DNA from 4 places in the Aestuariirhabdus haliotis genome. Region 2 is predicted to be linked to each of the others. Evidence: predicted binding sites of a transcription regulator. Region 2 holds the regulator's gene; each other region holds the start of a gene.

Region 1 (5,907 bases), on a different contig from region 2:
TAACAGGATAACAAGGAGTCGACTGATCATTTTAACTTTTTAATGCGTTCGCTAGGGCTAACCACATCGGTTAAACGAATGCCAAATTTCTCGTTAACAACCACCACCTCTCCGTGTGCAATCAGGGTTCCGTTGACCGTAACATCAAGAGGCTCTCCTGCCAGACGGTCCAGCTCGATGACCGAGCCCTGATTAAGCTGCAACAGGTTTCGAATCGTAATATCTGTTCCACCGACTTCCATAGCAATGGTTACCGGAATATCAAGAATGACATCCAGATTTGGACCATCTTCGCTACCGGTAAAAACAGGCTGGGCTCCAACAGGTTCTTCCAATTGATCCATAACTGCGGGAGCAGGTTTCTCGGCCTCATTGAGTAAGGCATCAATATCTGCCTGATCACCACCATCACCAGACTCTTCCAGAGCTGCAGCCCATTCATCGGCCAAAGCCTGATCATCGCCGGCTTCTTCAACATTATTTTCTTCGCTCATGGACTCATTTCCACCGGTTTCTTCGTTAGTTTCAAGCTCATCATTATCATCCGCCATAACAGAATCCTCCCCTAGCCGGGACGCTCTATCGTATCAAGAACCTGCAATGCTAAATTTTCTCTAGAAATACCGAGCTTGGTTTTAAAGGTCGGTATCCCATTAGCTTGTAAAACAATATGCTCAGGCAGCTCTACCGGAATCACATCACCGGCCTTCATTTCAAGCACGTCCCGCAATGCAATTTTTCGGTCAACCACGGTTGCGGTCAGATCAACCCGGGCGGACATTATTTCTTCGCGCAAAGATCGAATCCAACGTTCATCACGATCATCGACATCGCTTTGCACCCCGGCATCGAGCACTTCCCGAATGGGCTCAATCATGGAATAGGGCAAGGTGACATGCATATCACCGCCTCCACCATCAAGCTCAATATGAAAGGTGCTCACCACAACCACTTCACTGGGGCTAACGATATTTGCCAGAGCCGGATTGACTTCAGAATTCACGTATTCGAAATCAAGCTTCATTACTGGCGCCCAAGCCTCTTTCAAATCGATAAAGACCTGCTCCAGCACCAGTTGCACGACCCTGTTTTCGGTCGGTGTAAACTCACGCCCCTCAATCTTGGCGTGCAAACCTTCACCGCCAAAAAAGTTGTCAACCAACTTAAAAACCAGCTTGGCATCCAGAATAAAAAGCGAAGTACCCCGTAAAGGTTTTACCTTGACCAAATTTAAGCTTGTGGGGACATAGAGGGTATGACCGTACTCACCAAACTTCATTACCTGGACACCGCCAACAGCCACATCGGCACTTCTTCTTAGCATATTAAACATGCTAATACGGGTATATCGGGCAAACCGCTCATTGATCATTTCAAGGGTCGGCATTCGCCCACGAACAATACGGTCCTGACTCGTTAAGTCATAAGATGAAATACCATCGGGTGATGCGTCTGTCTCAGTCTCAACATCGCCACCATCTACCCCGTGAAGTAGCGCATCTATCTCGTCTTGTGATAATAAATCTTGCACGATATGTTTCCCAACGAGCCATTATTCTTAATTGAACAGAAAAAACTCATATATCAAAGCTACTTGTCCAATTTATCCCTACCAATCTCTGATTAAAAATCAGTTACTGCATAACAAAATTAGTAAATAGTATGGCTTCGACAGATTCACTGCCGGTTTCCATTGCCATAATCTGCTTCACAGAGGCCAAAGCCTCGTCTTTAAGCTTTTGCTTACCCTCATTGGAAGCCAGGGCGTCAAAATCCTGCTGACCAATAACCAGATTCAAATTGTTTCTGATTAGAGGCAAGTGAGTTTCCAGCACTTTCAATGGTTCCTGCTCGCGCGCCATGATAGTGATATATAACTGCAAGTATCGCTGCCGACCACCCACATTAAAATCGACAATAAAGGGTTCCTCTAATTCAAAATAAAAGGCTTCTTTCGTACTACTTGTTTCACTTTCCTGAGTCTCATCAGTCTCAGTCACGGCAGCTTTATCCTCACCCATCAAGAGGAAATAGGTCGTACCTCCCCCAACACCACCCAGTAGCAATAACGCCAGCACAATAAATATAATGAGCTTCTTTTTACTGCCCGATGCCTGTTCTGCACCATTTTCCTGTTCACCGGCCTGATCATCATCTGCCATGTCAATTATCCGTCATAAGACCGCCATATCGCTCATTACTGCAAAAGCCAAGCCAACATAGCGAAACTAAAATCTGCTGATTCATTAAAAAATCAACTCGTGTTGCATGCCGGGCACCTCTGGATAACTCGGAGCTATCCTGGAACCACTTTATGCTTGATAGGAGTCTAATTTGAAGGTGGCGGAGTTGCCAGCAAAGCACGCCAGAAAACAGATAGGGCGGGTTCGGAGCTCCCAAACCCGCCCTGATCGCTTTACCCCCTCACAGGGTTAAGCGTAATAATCAACCAAGCCAAGACTCTGGGCCCCTGCAGCCATATTAACAGCCTCCTCATTGGCATTATCATCCTCCGAGCTCCCGGTCATAGAACCTCCAGGCCCCGAATCGGCATCCCCACTATCCCCAGTCGATTGCTGCTGAGCCAGATTTTGCTGGGATACATCGACATTAACCAATTGTAACCCCTGCTGATCAAACATTTCGCGAAGCCTCAACAACTGCTGTTCGAGCGCATCCCTTACTTGCCCATGCTGACTGGTAAATACGACGCTAGCCTGCTCACTATTGATGTTAATTTTAACCTCCAGCGGTCCCAATTCGGGAGGGTCCAGACGAATCTGGGCAGACTGCACGTTTTGGCTGCTCAACCACATCACTTTATCCACCACCGCTTCACCCCAACGTGCGGTCCCCACAGGCTGGGTTATTTCGGTCACCAAATGCTGCTGACCGCCGGGTTGAACTTCACGAGTCTGAATAGCGTAGCCGTTAGCCATAGGAACGACGTTGGTTTGCACCTGTGTATCCGCACCCGACGACAGACCTTCAATCGGTGCTAATACCGGATTCTGCAAAGCTTTGCCTTCAGATGAGTTTCGCTGTAGTAAAGCGCCCAGTTCTCCTGATGAACGACTATCAGGCAAACCCGTTTCGGTGATCGTCGCCAAGGGAGCCAGTGGATCGGTCCGAGACTTTATATCCGCTTTCTCTTGCTGCCCAGACAGGGGCCTCAATGTTTGAACCCAGCTAACTAACGATTTATCTTCAGCGTCGTCAGCGGCTGAATTGATAGCCTGGTAGGTCCCCGATACCGGAGCTGCCAACGGAGCGGCTGCCGTTTCAGTGTTCTCATCCGTCGAACCAACCGACGGCAAAGGCTGTTCAGCCTCCGGCAAGGCCTTGCCGCTTTGCAATGCCTGTAGTGCTTGCTGGACAAAGGGCGGCAACTGGGCCAACAGCTCTGAAAATTGCTCATCACTCAGGTTATCAAGACCTTCGGGGAACAGTTGCGCGAGAACTTCTGGCGGCAACATATCCTGAAGATTCTCTTTTAAATCAGCTAGTTGCGAGGGTGTAAAAGTAACCGGCTGCGCTTCTCCAGAACCGGGCATCACCCCGGAGGCGGTCGTCTGATCGGTGGTTGGTCTTGTTGCCGTGAACGATAAAAGTGCGGTTCCGTTTTGCATAACATAGTACTCACTGTCGGGTTACACGTTCAAAATAGCAATAAGTGGGCCAAAACTTGTATACGGTACATTTCTGAATAGTGTAGGGAGGAAAAGGGATAACTTGATCCAAATGAAAGTGACGGTAAAGCAATTTGAATCGCACTTCGATTGGGTTCGCTCTGCCCGGACGTGTTTTGATCAAGTCGGGTTAGGCTCCTGCCAAGCTTTCTATCCGTCAAAGACGCTCTGAATAAAAGCCTCAGCGCTTGATGTTATGGCCTCGGGCACTGCGGGTCGTGACCAACTCATCAATCTCTTTCTGTTCGCGCTGTTCCTCCCAGCGCCGCTCTTCAGTCAGATAGTTCTCGCGCAACTGGGTAATACTCATGGTTCTTCCCCGAGCAGAGATCCAGTGCTGACGAAGCTGCTGCATATGGGCATTCACCCTTTCTATTTGAGCTTGTTGTTCATTAATTGCTTCACTGAGCTTGCCGATAAATTGCGACATCTGCTGCAGCTGCTGCACGCTTGAGACCTGCTTTTCCCGAACCTGTCGATGGTATTCCTGCTGGTAGGACTGCAACTGTTCCAGCTTCTGCTGTTCCTCGTGCAAGCGAGCGTTCATTTGCTTAAAAAGCTGGGCGGCTTTTTCTTCATCGGCAGCGGTCACCTGCAACACCGTGTCCATGCGAGTCGATCGTTTCATACTCTACAGCACCTCCACAGCTCAGCATTCCTCGTAGACAAGGCTATCCTTTGAGCGGCCAGATCCATTAGTCACCCATAACCGTACGTAATCCCGACAGGCTATCCTCAAAACCCAGGTTTTCCCGTAAGCCTTGTTGCAGGAAACTGCGCATAACCGGGTTACGAGCTATGGCATCATCGATCATGGGATCACTGCCGGCGTTGTAAGCCCCAATGGCAATCAAATCTCGATTCTTCTCATACAAAGAGTAGATATGCTTGAAGGTTTGGGCCAGAGAGAGGTGCTCATCAGAAACGATTTGAGGCATAGCCCGGCTGATGGATGCTTCTATATCGATCGCTGGATAATGCCCTGCCTCCGCAAGCCGTCGAGACAAGACAATATGTCCGTCCAGTATGGCTCTGGAAGCATCAGCTATAGGGTCCTGTTGATCATCACCCTCTGCCAATACCGTATAAAACGCGGTTATGGAGCCACTGCCGCTGGCACCGTTACCCGCGCGCTCAACCAATTGCGGTAATTTGGCAAACACAGAGGGGGGGTATCCCTTGGTAGCCGGGGGCTCTCCCACCGCAAGGGCAATTTCACGCTGAGCCTGTGCGTATCGGGTCAGGGAATCCATAAGCAACAACACGCTCTTGCCCTGGTCACGGTAATATTCTGCGATCCGGGTACATAACATGGCCCCACGCAATCGCATCATTGGTGAATCATCTGCCGGTGATGCCACCACTACTGAACGGGCCAAGCCCTCAGAGCCGAGAGTTTCTTCGATAAACTCTTTAACTTCTCGACCCCTTTCTCCAATCAGGCCAACAACCGTAACATCGGCACTGGTGAAGCGGGTCATCATACCCAACAGCACACTCTTACCAACCCCACTGCCCGCAAACAAACCAAGCCGCTGCCCACGCCCCACCGACAGCAATGAGTTGATAGAGCGTATTCCCACATCCAGAGTATCGGAGATAGGCTGTCGGCTAAGCGGGTTGATAGACTCCCCCGTAAGCGGCACATAATCATCGGCATCCAGAGCACCCTTGCCATCCAATGGCTTGCCCAAGCCATTAATGACCCGCCCCAACATACCCATACCTACCGGCACCAGACTCTCACTTTCCTGGGGTATCACGCGCGCTCCGGGTTGAATTCCAGGCGCCGATTCAAGTGGCATAAGAAAAACACGCTTGTCATCGAACCCCATCACAACGGCTTCAATATAGCCGCCCTCGTGGGTCTCAATCAGACAGCGTTTACCGGTGGAAACCTTGCAACCCACCGCTTCAAGAGTAAGCCCGACCATGCGGGTAAGACGCCCAGCTACGACAGGATCAGAGACGGGCGTAAGGCTGTTCTGATAAGCCGCCATGCGGTCGGAAAACTGAACCCGTTTCACTGCGAATTCTCATCAGGCGGTGACGAGGAAGGCGGTACAAGCGCCTCTGAACCCGTTTTATCAACCTCAACATTCGATGCCCCGGATTTACTGGCAACCACCTCATCAGAAAGTGCATCCTCTGTTGATGCTGTCATGCTATCTTGAGATTCCACCGGTTGAGTTTGAGGCTCGGAGGCAAGTTCCTCATC
Region 2 (5,907 bases):
GACATCATGCACAGCGGCGAACGCCTCCCCATTGTCAATGAAAACACATTGCTGCGAGACGCCCTGCTGGTGATGACTCAAAAAGGTTTGGGAATGACCGCGATTGTATCCGCTGCAGGAACCCTGAGCGGCGTCTTTACCGACGGTGACTTGCGTCGCTCGCTGGATCACGAACTCAACATGGCGACGACCTCCATCGATGACGTCATGACCCGGCACTGCAAAACCATCACCCTTGGTATGCTGGCCGCTGAAGCGGTCCATATCATGGAAGAAAGCAAAATCAACGGCCTGATTGTCATCGATGATAACGACAAACCTGTCGGGGCGCTTAACATGCACGATCTGTTAAAGGCAGGAGTCGTTTGATGTTCAGTCAGTACGAAGAAAAAGCCAAACAGGTTCGTCTGGCTGTTTTTGATGTCGATGGCGTACTCACCAACGGCCAACTGTTGTTCAGCGAAAACGGCGAGGAGCTCAAAGCGTTCTCCACCCTCGATGGGCAGGGAATCAAGATGCTGCAACGCGCCGGTATTGAAACGGCTATTATCACCGGCCGCACCTCGCAACTGGTTGCCCGGCGCGCAAAAAACCTGGGCATCTCACACCTGGTTCAGGGTCGCGAAGACAAACTGATCGCCCTGAAAGAACTTCTGCCCAGCCTTCAGCTGGAGCTGCATCAGGTGGCGTACCTGGGCGACGATCTGCCCGACCTCGCGGCCATCCGTCACGTAGCCCTGGGCGCCGCCGTGGCCAATGCCCACAGCTTTGTAAAGCAACACGCCATCGCCGTGACCCAATCCTCAGGTGGTCAGGGCGCAGCCCGTGAATTTTGCGACGCCCTGCTTGCCGCTCAGGGTAAGTTACAAAGTGCCCTCGATAGTTACCTGTGAGTGATTCATGATTAGAGCTGTCCTGGTTACGTTGTTATGTGGAGTGTTATTTGCCTACGCCGGCTTGTATCTTTACGAGAACACACCACTTCGCCAGACACTCGCACCGCCCAATATCGACCCTCGTGAGCGCCAGGAAGTGGACTTCTACCTGGATAATGCCCAGGTGACCCGATTTAACGAACTGGGTAAACCCGATCATCGCCTCAAAGCTGAACGAGTAAACCACTTCCCCCACAACGATACGACCATGATTCGTGAACCCCGTGTTATTTTGATACGCGACATGGGTGAACGCCTCATCAGTGCGCGCTCGGGAAAACTGTTACCTGGCAACGAAGACCTGGAACTCTGGGACGATGTCAGCATGACCATGCTATCCAGAGAAGGCCTGGAAACAGGCCGCCTTGATACCGATTTCATCACTCTATATTCTGAACAACAACTGGCCGAAACCAATCGACCGGTCGTTATTACCTCTCCCGAAGGGATCACTCATGCTGTGGGAATGAAGGCCCACCTCAACCAGGACCGCGTTCAATTACAATCGAACGTCAGAGGCATCTATGAGCACCACTAAACCCTTACTTGTTCTCTTATTCTCTACCCTTCTGGCCAGCACGGGCGCACAAGCCCTGCCAGAAGACCAGGAACAACCGATTCGCATTAAAGCGGACAAGGCCGATATCGACGAAGGAGCCGGACGAGCCATCTACACAGGCAGTGTCACCATGGACCAGGGCTCGATTCATATTACCGGCGATAAAGTCACCATCTACACCAAGGCGGGTGCGGTGACTCGCATGGTAGCGGAAGGCACACCAGCTCATTACCAGGAAAAACCGGCTGTCGATAAAGAGATTATCAAGGCCTATGGCAATACCATCGATTACGCCATCGCCAAAGACAAAGTCAAGCTGATCAAGAACGCCAAACTGTTTCAGGAGGGCAACTCCTTTACCGGCGATGTCATTCATTACAATATGAAAACCCAGGCGGTCAACGCCCAGGGTGCCACCAGTCGCACCGGAAAGAACCGTGTCGAGATGGTCATTCAACCCAAGAGCAAGCAGTAAGCGATCTATGGCAACCCTGAAAGCACTTCACCTGGCAAAGAGTTATCGTGGCCGGCACGTCGTCGAAGACATTTCGATCAGCATCAACAGCAATCAGATTGTAGGGTTGCTGGGACCCAATGGCGCCGGCAAGACGACCAGCTTTTATATGATTGTTGGCCTGGTTCAGTCGGACAACGGCCAAATCCTGATGGACGGCGAAGATATCACGCGTCTGCCCATGCACGGTCGGGCCCGCAAAGGCATAGGTTACCTGACTCAGGAAGCCTCAATCTTCCGCAAGCTGACTGTCACCGAAAATATTCTGTCGATCTTAGAAACCCGCAAGGACCTCAATCGCAAGCAACGCCTGGCCAAACTGGAGGAGTTGCTCAACGAGTTTCATATCTCTCACCTTCGAGATAGCAAAGGCATCAGTCTGTCCGGTGGTGAACGACGCCGGGTCGAAATTGCTCGGGCACTGGCGACTGAACCCGCTTTTATTTTGCTCGACGAACCCTTTGCCGGGGTAGATCCTATCTCTGTCAATGACATCAAGGATGTCGTCCGTCATTTACGTGACAAAGGTATCGGGGTTCTGATTACCGACCATAACGTGCGCGAAACCCTCGATATCTGCGAGCTCGCCTACATTGTCAGCGAAGGCAAAATCATTGCAGAGGGCGATGCCCAAGCCATTCTGAGTAACCAAAAGGTGAAAGACGTTTATCTCGGACACCAGTTTCGAATATAGGCATTCGGAGTACTTCGGCTCTATAATAGACGCCATGCAAGATTTTTGCCGGTGCAAGAGGCTACCGGGGTAACCCATGCGAGGAGTAGGCAGTATATGGACCGGACATTGTATTATCTATGAAACCATCCCTAGTCCTGAAAATGGGCCAGCAGCTGACGATGACGCCTCAGCTGCAACAAGCCATAAAACTTCTGCAGCTCTCTACCCTGGATCTTCAACAGGAGATTCAGCAAGCCCTCGAATCTAACCCTATGCTCGAGGCCGAAGACGGCCTGGAAGAACCCAGCTCAAAGCAAGATGAAGCCCGTGACGGTACGGAATTCGATATTAAAGCCGAATCAACCGCTCTCAATGAAGGTGAGCAACGCCAGCAGGAACAACAGAGCAGCGAGAGCGCCAATAACGAGAACGAGGTTCTTTCCGACGACTGGCAGGACAACATCCCCAATGATCTGCCAGTAGATTCTGCCTGGGACGATGTCTATCAATCGAGCTTACCTGCTTCTTCAGCCCCATCGGACAACGATGACTACAATCCAGCGGCGCGTGCCAGCACGGTGGATTCACTGCAATCCCATCTCGAATGGCAGCTTAACCTGACTCCAATGAGCGATACCGATCGTGCCATTGCGATCACTATCATCGACGCTCTTGAAGAGGATGGTTACCTTGGCTGCAGCTGCGAGGAGCTGCTCGACAGCATCGATGCCGATCTGGAGATTGAGCTTGATGAGATCGAAGCCGTACTTCGCCGGATACAGCAGTTCGATCCTGTAGGGGTCGCTTCGCGCTCCCTGAGCGAATGTCTGCTGATCCAGCTGGCCCAACTTCCGAGCGACACTCCCCACCTGAAACCGGCCGCTCTGGTGGTTGAAAAACATATCCACCTTTTGGGCAACCATGACTATGCTCAACTGATGCGCAAAGCACGCCTCAAAGAACCCGAACTCAAAGCGGCAATCGAGCTGATCCAGACCCTGAACCCCAAGCCTGGAGCCAGTATCGAAAGCAGCGAGCCCGAATATGTCATTCCCGATGTAACGGTCAGAAAGGTCAACGAGCGCTGGATTGTTGAACTCAACTCGGATGCCATGCCCCGTGTACGGATTAACTCGGGCTACGCCTCCCTCGTCAAGCGAGCCGATAACAGCGCCGACAACACCTACTTGAAAAACCACCTGCAGGAAGCCCGCTGGTTCCTTAAAAGCCTGCAAAGTCGCAATGAGACCCTGATGAAAGTCGCCACCCAGATTGTCGAACACCAACGCGGCTTTCTGGATTATGGCGAAGAAGCCATGAAACCGTTGGTTCTGCATGATATTGCGGAAGCCGTCAGCATGCATGAATCGACCATATCCCGGGTCACAACGCAAAAATACATGCACACCCCAAGGGGCATCTTTGAGCTGAAGTATTTCTTCTCCAGCCATGTCAGCACGGCCAGTGGTGGGGAATGCTCCTCCACCGCCATTCGTGCGATTATCAAGAAACTGGTTGCCGCCGAGAACCCAAAAAAACCATTGAGCGATAGTAAAATAGCCGGTCTGCTTGCCGAGCAAGGAATTCAGGTAGCCCGCCGCACCATCGCCAAGTATCGAGAATCCCTGTCCATTCCTCCATCAAACGAAAGAAAACGTCTGGTATAGGTTATATTGATTAATAGCAACATAGAAATATCGAGTCTCGGATATGATCGAAACAGAGGCACACAGCTGAGCACGACATGGTGTCGGTTCAGTATCACGAAAAACCCATCTAGGAGAGAGACGCATGCAAATCAACATCAGTGGACATCATGTCGATGTAACAGAAGCTTTGCGTGAGTATGTAGCAACCAAGGTTGACCGTCTGGAAAGACATTTCGACACCATCACCAGCGTCAACGTCACCCTGAGCATAGAAAAAGAAGGGCAAAAAGCAGAGGCCAACCTCCATGTTCGCGGTGCTGACATCCACGCCACTGCTGTCCATGACGATATGTATGCCGCCATCGACATGCTGGCCGACAAACTGGATCGTCAGCTGATGAAACACAAGGAAAAGAACCTCTCTCGTTAATATTCTCCATGAACCTGACAACCCTCCTAAGCCCCGACCGCAGCCTTTGTGCTGCGGAAGGCGGCAGCAAAAAACGCGTACTCGAAACCCTGGCGGAAACCATTGCCCAGGGCGCTCCGGAAATCTCGGCGGATAATCTTTTTAATGGCTTGATCGAGCGTGAACGACTCGGCAGCACCGGTTTTGGCAAGGGTATCGCCATACCCCACTGCCGACTCGAATCCTGCACCGCACCCATGGGAGCCCTATTAAAACTCTCCGATGGCATCGATTTTGATGCTATGGATGGCAATCCGGTGGATCTTATTTTCGCCCTTGTGGTACCCAACGAAGCTACCAACGAACATTTGGCTATCCTGCAAGAACTGGCGGGACGGCTGGACAATGCCAGCTATCGTAACAATCTTCGCCACGCAAAAGATGGCAGCGAACTCTACACCATCGCTATCGCGCCGATTGACTGAATCCCTCAGGTCACAGACCTGTCACTTACCAGCTGATATACTTCCACTAATTCAGTCAATGGACAGGTGGCTCGCTGCCTGTACTCAGTGGAAAAAGTGGCATGCGACTAGTCATAATCAGTGGACGATCAGGCTCAGGAAAAAGTAGTGCGTTACACGTACTGGAAGACCAGGGTTTTTACTGCGTCGATAATATGCCGGCTGGACTTCTGGGCTCTCTGGCCGCAGAAATCTCAGGGGAAGCAGAACTGCGTAATGCGGCGGTGAGTATCGATGCTCGTAATATGCATGCCGACCTCAAACGTTTCCCGGAAATCCTCAGCCAACTGAGCGAAAGCGGTGTTAACTGTGAGGTCATCTACCTGGATGCCGAACCCGCGACCCTCTTGAAGCGATTCAGTGAAACCCGCCGCCGGCACCCACTCTCCAACGATCAATGTTCATTAGAAGAAGCAATACTGGCCGAAAGTGAACTCTTGGCTCCGCTCAAAGACGAAGCCAAACTGACTCTGGATACCAGCTCCCTGTCGCTTCACGAACTGCGTGACCTGATTCGCACGCGCGTAGCCCAACGTAACAACGATAGCCTGGCGTTGCTGTTTCAGTCCTTCGGCTTCAAACGCGGCATCCCAATTGATGCCGATTACGTATTTGATGTACGCTGCTTACCCAACCCCTAT
Region 3 (5,907 bases), on a different contig from region 2:
TTAAATCATTCAAGCGGCAATCTCCTGCGACCTGGAATCGGACGAAACTTTCAGGATGTTCTCGCAACAGGCCTTGCCGAACATCAGATGATCGCGCAGGGAACGAAGATCAGTGCCTGAATTCAACAGTTCAAAAAACCAGGGGCCTTCGCTGACATCGCCGTACAGCACGGCGCCAATAAGGCGATGGTTTTCCAGTACCAGCTTGCGGTATTCGGCCCCGGCGGGGTCTCGATAGACCAGAACTTCCCTGGCAGAGGAGGTTGTTGCGGCGGCGGTCGAGGAGAAATCTCCCATGGAAAACAGCTGTACGCCGGACACTTTCAGGCGGGTCGGCGGCGCTCGAAAACGGTACTGACTGGTGCCAAAGGCCGCGAGGTGGTTGGCGCAAGTGCGTGCCTGTTCGTAGAGCGGTTCTACCAGACCAAAAGTGGTTCCCCGGTGCTCCACACATTCCCCAATGGCATAAATTTTTGGATCAAAGGTTTGCAAGCAATCGTTGACCAATATGCCACGCTTGCATTGCAGGCCGGCCGCCTGTGCCAACGCTATATTGGGTGTGATACCCGTGGTCAGAATCAACAGCTGGGCCGGCAAGCGCTGTCCGTTATCGAGCTCTAGTTCGCTGACCGATGGGCGTTCGAACGTCTGGTTGGTATGCACCCGTTTGCTGGTACGCCCCAGGGCAAATCGAATGCCTCGGGATTCCAGTTCTTCTCGTAACAGTGCCGCGGCCTCCGAATCGAGTTGGCGGTTGAGTAGGTGCTCGCTGCGGTGAACAACGGTCACCTGCATACCCAATTGATTGAGCCCATGGGCCGCTTCCAAACCTAACAGACCGCCGCCAATCACCACGGCTTCGCCACCCTTCATGGCGGTTTTGCGCATGGCATCAACGTCATTCAGGTCGCGAAAGCCCAGCACGCCGCGCGGCATTTTCTCTCGCGCCCCAAGCCCTTTGATGGGCGGAATGCTGGGTAACGAGCCGGTAGCAATCAGCAGTCGGTCGTAGGCCAGGCAGGCGCCGTTCTGGCAGTGCACCGTGCAGCGAGTGCGATCAATCCGGGTAACGCTATAGTCGGCGCCAGTCAGCAGGCTAATGCCTTGTTCGCGATACCATTGCTGATCGTGCAGGGTGATGTCGTCGAAGGTGGTTTCGCCGGCGAGCAGTGGTGATAGCATGATGCGGTTGTAACTGGGGCCGGGCTCACGACCAATAATGGTAATGCGATAGCGATCGGGAGCCAGCGCCAGTAATTCATCGAGCATGCGCGTGGCCGCCATGCCGTTGCCAATAATCAGCAGTCGAGGTTTGTCCTCGTCAGCAAGGTTTGGGGTGTTGGGCGGGGCGGCGTCAGTGCTCATCAGGCAACACTCATCAAGCCGCGACTTCTACCGCGGAGCCTTGCACGCGAACCTCATAGGTCGGGACCTTGAGGTTCGTGTCCTCCTGGCAAATACCGCTGCTCAGGCAAAAATGGTGTTTGTACAGGGGCGAGGCCACGCTGGTAATACCGTTGAGCTGTGCGATCAAACCCCGCGACAGTACATTGGCTTTACCCGCAGGATCGTAGTTGCCAATCGCAAACAGTTGATCTTGTTCCGCCAGTCGAAAGACGGCAACCTGTTGGCCGTTAACCAGCGCACAGACACCGGTGTTGGGATCGATATCTTCGAGTTCGCAGATCGTTTTCCAGTTCATAATGCTTCCTGTCGACTAATGTCCGATAAAAGTGAGATTAACTTGCTTTGGCAATCAGCTGACTGCGCTCTTCGTCGCTGGCGGGGCGTCGCTGCTGGCGCTCTTCGACAAAGACCAGGTTGCTGTCGGTCTCGTCGTTATTGATAAAGTGGCTGAAGCGCTTCAGCTTTTGTTCATCGTCCAGGGTGGTGGCCCATTCGCACTGGTAATTTTCGATGTTCAAAGCCATCTCGGCTTCCAGGTCTTCTGCCAGACCCAGACTGTCTTCCAGAATGACGTCGCGTAAATAGTCGAGACCCCCTTCCAGGTTTTCCATCCAGACCGAGGTCCGCTGCAGGCGATCGGCAGTGCGAATGTAGAACATCAGGATGCGGTCGATGGTTTTGATCAGGGTGTCGTGATCCAGATCGGTAGCGAACAGATCGGCATGGCGGGGTTTCATGCCACCGTTACCGCAGACGTAAAGGTTCCAGCCATTTTCCGTAGCGATAACGCCGATATCCTTGCTTTGGGCTTCGGCGCATTCGCGAGTACAACCGGACACCGCAAACTTGAGTTTGTGCGGCGCACGCAAACCTTTGTAACGATCCTCGATTTCGATCGCCAGGCCCACACTGTCATCGACGCCGAAGCGGCACCAGCTGCTGCCGACACAGGATTTCACGGTACGCACCGACTTGCCGTAGGCGTGCCCGGTTTCAAATCCGGCATCGACCAGTACGCGCCAGATGTCGGGTAACTCGTGCAGCTGGGCGCCAAACAGGTCGATGCGCTGGCCGCCGGTAATTTTGGTGTAGAGACCATACTGTTTGGCCACTTCACCAATCACAATCAATTTTTCCGGCGTGATCTCGCCCCCGGCAATGCGTGGCACAATGGAGTAGGTGCCATCTTTTTGCATATTACCCAGGTAGATATCGTTGGTATCCTGCAGGCCAATATGATCGCGCTTAAGCACATAGTCGTTCCAGCAGCTGGCCAGAATATTGGCAACGGCCGGCTTGCAGATCTCGCAGCCATGGCCCTGGCCATGCTGGTCAATCAATTCAGCGAAGGTTTCGATGCGGCCCACCCGCACCAGGTGATACAGCTCCTGGCGGGTATAGGGGAAGTGTTCACACAGATCGCGGTTGACGGAAACGCCGCGCTCTTCCAATTCGTGATTGACCAGCGAGGTCAATAACTGGGCACAACCTCCGCAGCCGGTGCCCGCCTTGGTCTCGCCCTTGACGTCGCCAACCGAGCAGCAACCGCCATCAATCGCGGCTCGAATATCTCCCTTGGAGACATCGTGGCAGGAACAGATCTGCGCGGTTTCCGGCAAAGCGCCCACCCCCAGTCCGGTTTGGCCGTCGTCGCCCCGGTTGGGCAGAATCAGGGATTCGGGGTATTCGGGCAGGGCAATATCGTTGAGCATGTATTGCAACAGGGTGCCGTACTCTTCGGCATCGCCTACCAGGACCGCCCCCAACAGGTGACGCTTGTCTTCACTGACGACAATCTTCTTGTACACCTGATCCGGTTCGTCAAACCAGTTATAAATACGCGCGCCCGGGGTCAGGCCCTGAGCATCACCAATGCTGGCCACGTCGACCCCCATCAGCTTCAGTTTGGTGCTCATATCGGCGCCGGTGAATGTCGCATCGCCGCCAATAATGTGAGAAACCGCCACCTTTGCCATCTGATAGCCGGGTGCCACCAGGCCAAAGATGCGCTGATTCCACAGCGCGCACTCACCAATGGCGTAGATATCCGGGTCCGAGGTCTGGCACTGATTGTTAATGACAATACCGCCGCGCTCGCCAATCTCCAGATCGCTGCTGCGGGCCAGTTCGTCCTGGGGTCGAATACCGGCGGAGAACACCACCATATCGGTTTCCAGCGATTCGCCATCGGCAAAGCTCATGCGATGCTGGCAGCGTTCGCCGTCGACGATTGCGCTGGTGGCTTTGGACAGATGCACACCCACGCCCAGGTCTTCAATTTTTTGCTTCAGCAGGGCGCCGCCGCCATCGTCCAGCTGCACCGCCATCAGGCGGGGCGCAAACTCCACCACATGGGCTTCCATCCCCAGGTCGGTCAGGGCCTTGGCCGCTTCCAGTCCCAGCAGGCCGCCGCCGATAACGGTACCGACTTTGGCGCCGGCTTCGGCGCTGGCGGTAATGGCTTCCAGATCCTCAATGGTGCGATAGACAAAACAGTCCTTGCGGTCATTGCCTTCGATGGGCGGCACAAAAGGGTAGGAACCCGTGGCCAGAACCAGTTTGTCGTAGCTCAGGGTTTTGCCGTTGGCGGAGCTCACCTGGCGCTGCTGGCGATCGATGCTGACCACTTTATCGCCAAGCAAAATCTCGACGCCCGACTCAAGGTACTGGGCCTCGGTGGCCATGGCCAGCGGGTCGGCGCTGCGGTTGGCAAAGTATTCACTCAGGTGGACACGATCGTAAGCGGGACGTGGTTCTTCGCTGAACGTGGTGATGCTGAATTGATCCGCCTGTTCGCTGGCCAGCAGGGACTCAATAAATTGATGTCCTACCATGCCATTGCCAATCACGATGATCCGTTGTTTTGATGTGCTGCTCATAATGTGCCCCTGCCGGTTTCAGGTTCGAATACTGCCCCATCGTGCAGATTCGGGTTTGACAGGCTTAAAGCAGAAAGCGTACCAATCTCGCTTTTTTGGTTTAACTATATGATTTTTATGGTTTTATTCTATTCGTTCTGGGTTCTTTACGCGTTTTGTGGGCCCAGTCTTTGGGCATCAGGCTCTGTGCTGGTGCAGGGTTGGGGGCAGGGCGTATTCAAATGGTGCGCCACTCTGGTGCTTGTGGGTTAGGAGTGGATGCGCGATATGGGTGCGGGGGGATTTGTTCGTCCTGTTAACACACGGGGGTTGTCGGGAGGCACCCCGACGGGTGCCTTCATTTCTTTGTGCGTGACAAACAAACGAAGCAAAGGCAGCTCTCGACCGTCCATGGTCTTCGCTGCATTAGAACATCCCTGTTCGTCACCGCTCCCCTCACAAAGCCGGCCTTCGGCTGCACAAACTTTCCCTCCAGGGTTCGGGCCTGACAATGGGCTTCGCCCCACGGTAAGCCTGGGTCGTTATCAGCCGTCCATGGCCTAAGCGACATTCGTATGTCCTAAACATCTTTGAATCATGGATGGATAGTTTGTCGGTTTAGAGGGGAATTGGTGTGGTGCTAGTCGGATACTGTGAACGATAGGTGTGAGGTCGCAGGTTATTCATTTTGGCTACGGCGTTTTCATCTCGTGAATTCGCTTTTTCCGTGTACAGTGGAAGAACGTCGCCTGTACACTGGAAACTGGCTGCTAAGTAATTGATTTTTAAGGGCTGCTAGATAGTATATGGAGATTAGGATTTAACACTCAGAGCGTGTGGGAAGGATTTGTTTTCTGTGAGGTGAATTTCTTGCGGGCTTTTAAAACGTTGATTTTATTGGTGTTTTACTAGATAAATAAATTTCGAACCGAATTAACAAGAATTGATCCCTCAAGAGAAAAGGGGACGTTCTTCCTTATAATTAGCTGTTATGTGTAAACACGAATGAAAGAAGAAGAGTACTTAAGCCAACTGAAACAACAGCGTCATATGTTTGAGTGGTGCTTATTGAATATTGGTGTGTACTCCCAAGATGAAATTGAATCAGCTTCTAAGAGGTTGTTTTCGTACAAACCGGAAAGTGACGAGTACCGTTGGCTCGTATTTCATGATGATGCGTGGCATTGGGCAATGCTTGAGATCAAAGGGGAAGGTTACTGGCGTGAATATCCCAATCTCAAAGATGAAAGTTTAGAGTACAAGCAAGAGTGGGAGCGTTATGAAAGTCAAAACACATAACCAAGCTATCAAGCAGACCTCCATTCCGGTGCTTGATTTCGCGCTGGCCGCTACGCTAGCGCAAAACAATCACCTACATTACGGCTGTTTATAGCGGCGTTATGCATAAAAAAAGGATTTTCGGAGAGTATGCGAAAAACTAAATTCGATGTTAATTATGAAATATGTCAAAAGTTAGTTGCAGCTCTTTCTGAGGTAGGTAGCAAAGAGTTGGCTCCAATTCTTGAAGGTTTCTCGAAGTCCATTGATCAAATTAGTCGCTGGGTGATTGATGACGAGCTTCCCGTTCCGAAATCTGAACTAGCCAAAGGTTTAGAGCAAGGTATTAACGATCTATCATCGT
Region 4 (5,907 bases), on a different contig from region 2:
CAGCACAAACAGCCCAAAGCGCACCTCAATTTTATTGACCAGAGCTTGCACCAGGCTATGAACTACGCGCAGAACAACGTAACTCCAGGCCAACACCAGATTGGCACCCGAACCCTGTTCGATCAATGCCAATACCAGCGCCAACGCATAAAAAATGGTCGGCTGCTCCATAAGGTGAGTGTAGTTATCCGCTTTCCATTGCACCGGTGGCGGTAGCTGCGCCATTTGTGCACCTCGAGGCGCATGGGAATCCGGTGTCATGCCGGCTTTATGCATGGCGGGTAGACGGGTGGCGTACATCCAGACCCACATCACCAGAGTCCAGGCAATCAGGGTAACAACCGGCAGCAGTATCGGCTGAAAGGCTTGCATTTATCTTCCTTCTTATTAACTGGATTGCTATCTAGCTTCCCCCACCAGGAAGTGTGTTAACGAGCAAGTCCTTTTTGAGCTTTGAAGAGCGGGATTAATTTTATAACAGCAATAACATCAATAAGTACACTGATAACGATCAGGAAGTAGCAAAACTCTCTGTTGTTAAGTACCGGATGAAAAGCATCACCCTGTACCGCTACCACACCATACAACCCCAGACCCAGTGCGATTGTCGCCGGCAAGGTCAAAAGCTGAATCATCAGAATCGACTTTTTTATGGAGGTTTTATCTTGAAGGTCGGTTGTCATTGAGCACCCTTAAACAGTTTACTGCCCTTGAAATGCGCTCGTTTTACTGACTGGACACCTGTGTGTCGAGATTAGATTCTGCAATCTGTTAACTGCATCCTCAGACCCGGCGTTTTAATCCATAATTGTGAACAGGGACCACCCGGACTGAACTGTCGTGCAAAAATTGACGACCCGGCTCGATCGAACTTTGCCCCATTAGCCGATGGCTTTGCTCAAAAACGCTAGCAACTCAGTACGGGATGTGACACCAAATTTTTTATAAACCTAAGCCTGCTGTTTAGAACAGTTCATTGCCGATCTTTGGCAGGTGATACCTGATCATTTTATCGGACATACTTCACATCCTTTAACGCTACCACCATCCCTGGCTCTCGCGGCATACCGTACATCCTCCAACATAGGCCGCTACCGCCATCCCTGGCTCTCGCGGCATACCGTACATCCTCCAACATAGGCCGCTACCGCCATCCCTGGCTCTCGCGGCATACCGTACATCCTGTACATAAAAAAGGGCGCCTGGAGGCGCCCATTCGTTTACTGCTTTGTTTTTACTTATTGATACTATTACTTGTTCGTAAACTCGGGGTAGGCTTCCATACCGCACTCGGCAAGGTCAACACCCTCGTACTCTTCCTCTTCGGTAACCCGGATTCCAGTTACAGCCTTGAGGATCGCCCAGACAACCAGGCTGGCTCCGAAGACCCACACGAAGATAGTCAGGGCGCCGATCAGCTGACCGCTGTAGCTGGCACCGGTATTGGTCGCAGGCACAACCAGCAGACCGAATAGACCCACTACACCGTGAACAGAGATCGCACCGACAGGATCATCAATCTTCAACTTGTCCAGAGACAGGATAGAGAAGACCACCAGCACACCACCGATCGCACCGATCAGGGTCGCCTGGAAAGCGCTTGGAGTAGAAGGCTCAGCCGTAATAGCTACCAGACCCGCCAGAGCACCGTTCAGCGCCATGGTCAGATCCGCCTTACCGAACAGCAGACGCGCAGTGATCAGTGCGGCAACCACACCACCAGCCGCCGCGGCGTTGGTGTTCAGGAAGACCATGGCAACCGATGCAGAGCTGGCAACATCGCCCAGCTTCAGGACAGAACCACCGTTGAAGCCGAACCAGCCCATCCACAGGATAAAGGTACCCAGGGTCGCCAGTGGCAGGTTGGCACCGGGAATGGCGTTAACCTGGCCATTAGCACCGTACTTGCCTTTACGAGCGCCCAGCAACAGGACACCAGCCAAAGCAGCGGCAGCACCGGCCATGTGCACGATACCGGAACCGGCGAAGTCAGAGAAACCAAGGTCACCCAGGTTGTACATGCCAAAGACATCGCCACCGCCCCAGGTCCAGTAGCCTTCCATTGGGTAGATGAAACCGGTCATAACCACGGCGAACAGCAGGAAAGACCACAGTTTCATACGCTCGGCAACCGCACCGGACACGATCGACATGGCGGTCGCTACGAACACCACCTGGAAGAAGAAGTCAGACGCGCCAGCGTAAATAGAACCGCCCACGAAGCCGTCTTCACGCTCGGCGAATTCGCCCATCACGCCATCCACATCGACATTTTCGATGCCAGACAGCAGCGGCGCGCCACCGTACATAATGGCGTAACCGCAAACCATGTACATCACGCAAGAGATCGCAAACAGGGCGATGTTCTTGGTCAAAATTTCAGTCGTGTTCTTGGAACGGACCAGACCGGCTTCCAGCATGGCAAAGCCGGCGGCCATCCACATGACCAGTGCGCCGCACACCAGGAAGTAAAAAGTATCCATCGCATACTGGAGATGATAAAGGTTGTTTTCCACAACAGTTCCCCTCTAAAAATTGAGTCGTTAAATTCGGTAGGTGTTTAAACGGCGTCGGTGCCGGTCTCACCGGTACGAATCCGGATCACCTGCTCAACGGAAGTCACAAAGATCTTGCCGTCACCAATTTTGCCGGTATGGGCCGCCTTGGTTACCGCTTCAATCACCTGATCGAGCAACTCGTCGGCGATGGCAATTTCCAGCTTGACCTTGGGCAGAAAATCCACCACATATTCGGCACCGCGATAGAGTTCGGTGTGGCCTTTCTGACGCCCGAAGCCTTTCACTTCAGAGACGGTGATACCCTGAACACCAATCTCGGAGAGGGCTTCACGCACATCATCGAGCTTGAAGGGTTTGACTATTGCTGACACTAACTTCATGTAGAATCTCCTGGTTTGTTTTCGGGCCCGGCCGTTGGCGCTGCGTCCCGCTCTTATTCTCTGGTCTTCCTGACCGGGCTGACCTTAGCCATTTACGCTTGGGTAAAACGCTGATGGCTAAGACCATGCATCCTCGTAGCAACTGTTCCGCAAAGGTACGCCTGAACAATTACGCGATACCTGCTCTTTGCATTGGCTGTGCCAAAACCATTATTTTCTTTATTTTCAATTAGTTAACATTAGTTACACGATTTCTTCGAGCCCCCCCAGGCTTGTCAGGCACCATTATTGGTCGACGCCCCCTAGTGGCGCACCAATAGGGGGCAAACCTTCCCTGTATCGTGCAGCAGGCACCATAAGCGCCCATTTAATGGACAGCCATGGTGCATTCCGCGGTGAAACCCCAGGCTTATCAAGGCCATTTCGGGCCAGCTGGCCGTTGGACCAATCCATTGCCAGCAACGCCTGTGCTAGAATGGCGCCTCTTCCAGAACCAACAGATTTTGCCTAGCTATGATTGATAAACTGTTTATTGCCGGCCTGAGTCGCCAGGCCGCCCAGATTCTCAGCGGGGACAAGTCCCAGTTTCATCAGGACGCCGAACAAAAGCTTCAGCTTTTACTGCAGAACGCCTTCGGCAAACTGAATCTGGTAAGCCGTGACGAATTCGATACTCAGGCCGCCGTTCTGGCGCGAACCCGGGAACGTCTGGAAGCGCTGGAAAAACGCTATCAACAACTCGTTGATGACCTGGAAAAGAAAGACGACCCTAAAGGTGAGTAAGCCCCTGGTTTCGTCCATGTTATGAAACCTGCTCAGCTGCTCCCCATTTACGCCCAGCCAGGCTTGTATTTTCCACCCGGCAAACCATAGAGTAGGACTCTTGCCCTAGCGGTTTGATACCGCCTTCGATGGAGAGTCTAATGCGCTGCGCTTACCCCCGAACTAAATGGCCCCTCAACCCAGCGAAGCGTCATTTGTCGCTGTCCAGCGGGACCTTGTTATGAGCGGCGCACTGGAAGGCATTCGGATACTCGACCTGAGCCGTATCCTTGCCGGCCCCTGGGCGACCCAGATGCTGGCCGATTTCGGCGCTGAGGTGATCAAGGTTGAGCGCCCGGGCAACGGTGACGACACCCGGGGCTGGGGTCCGCCCTATATAAAGAACGCAGCCGGGGAAGATACCGAAGACGCGGCCTATTTCCACGCCGCCAATCGCGGCAAGCGCTCCATCAGCATCGACATTACCCAACCCGAGGGTCAGCAGCTGATCCACAAGCTGGCCAAACAATGCGATGTGCTGGTAGAAAACTACAAGGTCGGCGGGCTGGCAAAGTACGGCCTCGACTACGACGCCCTGCGATCAACTAACCCCTCTCTTATCTACTGTTCCATCACCGGCTTTGGCCAAACCGGCCCTTATAAAAGCCGCGCCGGCTACGACTTTATGATCCAGGCCATGGGGGGCCTGATGAGCATAACCGGAGATCCACAGGGGCAACCCATGAAAGTTGGAGTTGCCCAGGCCGATATCATGACCGGCCTCTATGCTTGTAACGCCATTCAGGCGGCGCTGATTCATCGTATGAAAACGGGGCAGGGACAACAGATTGACCTGGCACTGCTCGATGTTCAGGTCGCCACTCTGGCCAACCAGGGCATGAATTATCTGGCCAGCGGCAAGAGCCCCGAACGGCTGGGCAATGCTCACCCGAATATCGTGCCCTACCAGGCCTTCGCTACCGCCGATGGCCATATCATTCTGGCCGTAGGTAACGATGCCCAGTTTGCCAAATTCTGTACGCTGGCCGGACAACCCGAATTAGCCCGGGATCCCCGCTTTGCCAGTAATCGTTCTCGCGTCGAGAACCGGCATCAATTACTGCCTGACATCGAATACTTGATGCGCCAGCACAACAGTGACTGGTGGCTGGAAAACTTATCCCGGCAAGGCGTACCCTGCGGCCCGATCAATACCTTGGAACAGGTCTTTGCCGACCCCCAGGTTCAACATCGTCAGATGCAGGTTGAACTGCCTCATACCGAGGCCGGTAACAGCCCTTCCATTGCCAATCCGGTGAAGTTTTCTGAAACCCCCATCAATTATCATCAGGCACCGCCCCTGCGCGGGGAGCATAGCCAGGAGATTCTCGAAGAGCTATTGGATATGAACCAACAGGACTGGCGTCACTTATTCGGGAAAAACATTGTGCAATAGCAGAGCCCATCATTCGGAGACTTTGCCGTCTATTATTGCTTCAGTCGGTAGCTTTCAAGCGATTGATGACAATCATGGTTGCTTCCTAATAAGCCATCGCAGAGCTGCACAAAAATCTCTTTTGCCCGGGATTCAATAATGTCCCCGTGGGCTATGATAATGCGCTCAAAATCCCATTGAGCAATGCGATCAATCGCCGCCGAAAACGCAAGTTTATCCTTTAGAATAAACTTGCGCTTCAAGGGGGGGGCAAGACAGATTCCTTTAAAGCCCATAGGCTCCAATACCCATCGAGTGATTAACCCGGCCAGTCCAGGCGGGCGAGCGTCATAATGCTGAATCAAATCCGTAACAATCAGTGAGCCGGTTCTGGGGTGGAAAAACACCGTCTCATCAAAAAATGGTGCGCCCTGTATATGCACTTGCTCAAGGTCCTTCTTCCACGCTAAAACAGGAGAAGCACCCAATAGACGATACTGGTTGGATCTAATCTTGGCGGGTATACCGGGACTCACATACAGTGCGGCTTCTGGATACGCTTGATGCCACTCATCGAGCCACAGGTTATGCCCGTTGTTAGGGCCAACCAGATATTCTACAGCGCCAAGCGACTCGACCTCACTCGCCAGCTCGGGCAACAAGCGAGTAGGAGAATGCACCCACAGTCCGCCGCTGGACAAACGCACAATGGTCATGCGAACGCGCAAAGGCACTCCGAGCAGGCTCATGATATCGTCATGAATCCACAGCCCATCGCTCAGCTGATTCATCCAACCCGCCCCATTCATAC

The links. Region 2 encodes sigma-54, which starts transcription at its own class of promoters, with help from an activator protein. Its sites were predicted from a motif close to TGGCACNNNNNTTGCTNT; they were not measured.
Region 1: MIB40_RS03060 (flagellar hook-length control protein FliK) is a predicted target of sigma-54. The motif match lies at 3,664-3,681, and genes of this name have one in related genera.
Region 3: nirB (nitrite reductase large subunit NirB) is a predicted target of sigma-54. The motif match lies at 4,353-4,370, and genes of this name have one in related genera.
Region 4: glnK (P-II family nitrogen regulator) is a predicted target of sigma-54. The motif match lies at 3,086-3,103, and genes of this name have one in related genera.

Annotation. Positions count from the first base shown of each region.
Region 1 is NZ_JAKSDZ010000002.1:251,587-257,493, forward strand. It holds gene fliO (flagellar biosynthetic protein FliO) at 1-30, opposite strand, end outside; gene fliN (flagellar motor switch protein FliN) at 27-551, opposite strand; gene fliM (flagellar motor switch protein FliM) at 566-1,531, opposite strand; gene MIB40_RS03055 (flagellar basal body-associated FliL family protein) at 1,635-2,162, opposite strand; gene MIB40_RS03060 (flagellar hook-length control protein FliK) at 2,433-3,629, opposite strand; gene fliJ (flagellar export protein FliJ) at 3,871-4,317, opposite strand; gene fliI (flagellar protein export ATPase FliI) at 4,385-5,689, opposite strand; gene MIB40_RS03075 (flagellar assembly protein FliH) at 5,713-5,907, opposite strand, start outside.
Region 2 is NZ_JAKSDZ010000008.1:20,080-25,986, reverse strand. It holds gene MIB40_RS07835 (KpsF/GutQ family sugar-phosphate isomerase) at 1-369, shown strand, start outside; gene MIB40_RS07830 (KdsC family phosphatase) at 369-893, shown strand; gene lptC (LPS export ABC transporter periplasmic protein LptC) at 901-1,473, shown strand; gene lptA (lipopolysaccharide transport periplasmic protein LptA) at 1,460-1,969, shown strand; gene lptB (LPS export ABC transporter ATP-binding protein) at 1,977-2,702, shown strand; gene MIB40_RS07810 (RNA polymerase factor sigma-54) at 2,822-4,351, shown strand; gene hpf (ribosome hibernation-promoting factor, HPF/YfiA family) at 4,476-4,763, shown strand; gene ptsN (PTS IIA-like nitrogen regulatory protein PtsN) at 4,772-5,227, shown strand; gene rapZ (RNase adapter RapZ) at 5,329-5,907, shown strand, end outside.
Region 3 is NZ_JAKSDZ010000019.1:496-6,402, reverse strand. It holds gene MIB40_RS11825 (molybdopterin-dependent oxidoreductase) at 1-13, opposite strand, end outside; gene MIB40_RS11820 (NAD(P)/FAD-dependent oxidoreductase) at 10-1,365, opposite strand; gene nirD (nitrite reductase small subunit NirD) at 1,379-1,702, opposite strand; gene nirB (nitrite reductase large subunit NirB) at 1,740-4,286, opposite strand; gene MIB40_RS11805 (hypothetical protein) at 5,271-5,564, shown strand; gene MIB40_RS11800 (hypothetical protein) at 5,694-5,907, shown strand, end outside.
Region 4 is NZ_JAKSDZ010000064.1:8,758-14,664, forward strand. It holds gene MIB40_RS18330 (MAPEG family protein) at 1-372, opposite strand, end outside; gene MIB40_RS18335 (hypothetical protein) at 429-683, opposite strand; gene MIB40_RS18340 (ammonium transporter) at 1,251-2,483, opposite strand; gene glnK (P-II family nitrogen regulator) at 2,561-2,899, opposite strand; gene MIB40_RS18350 (accessory factor UbiK family protein) at 3,413-3,682, shown strand; gene MIB40_RS18355 (CaiB/BaiF CoA transferase family protein) at 3,903-5,117, shown strand; gene MIB40_RS18360 (DUF4336 domain-containing protein) at 5,150-5,887, opposite strand.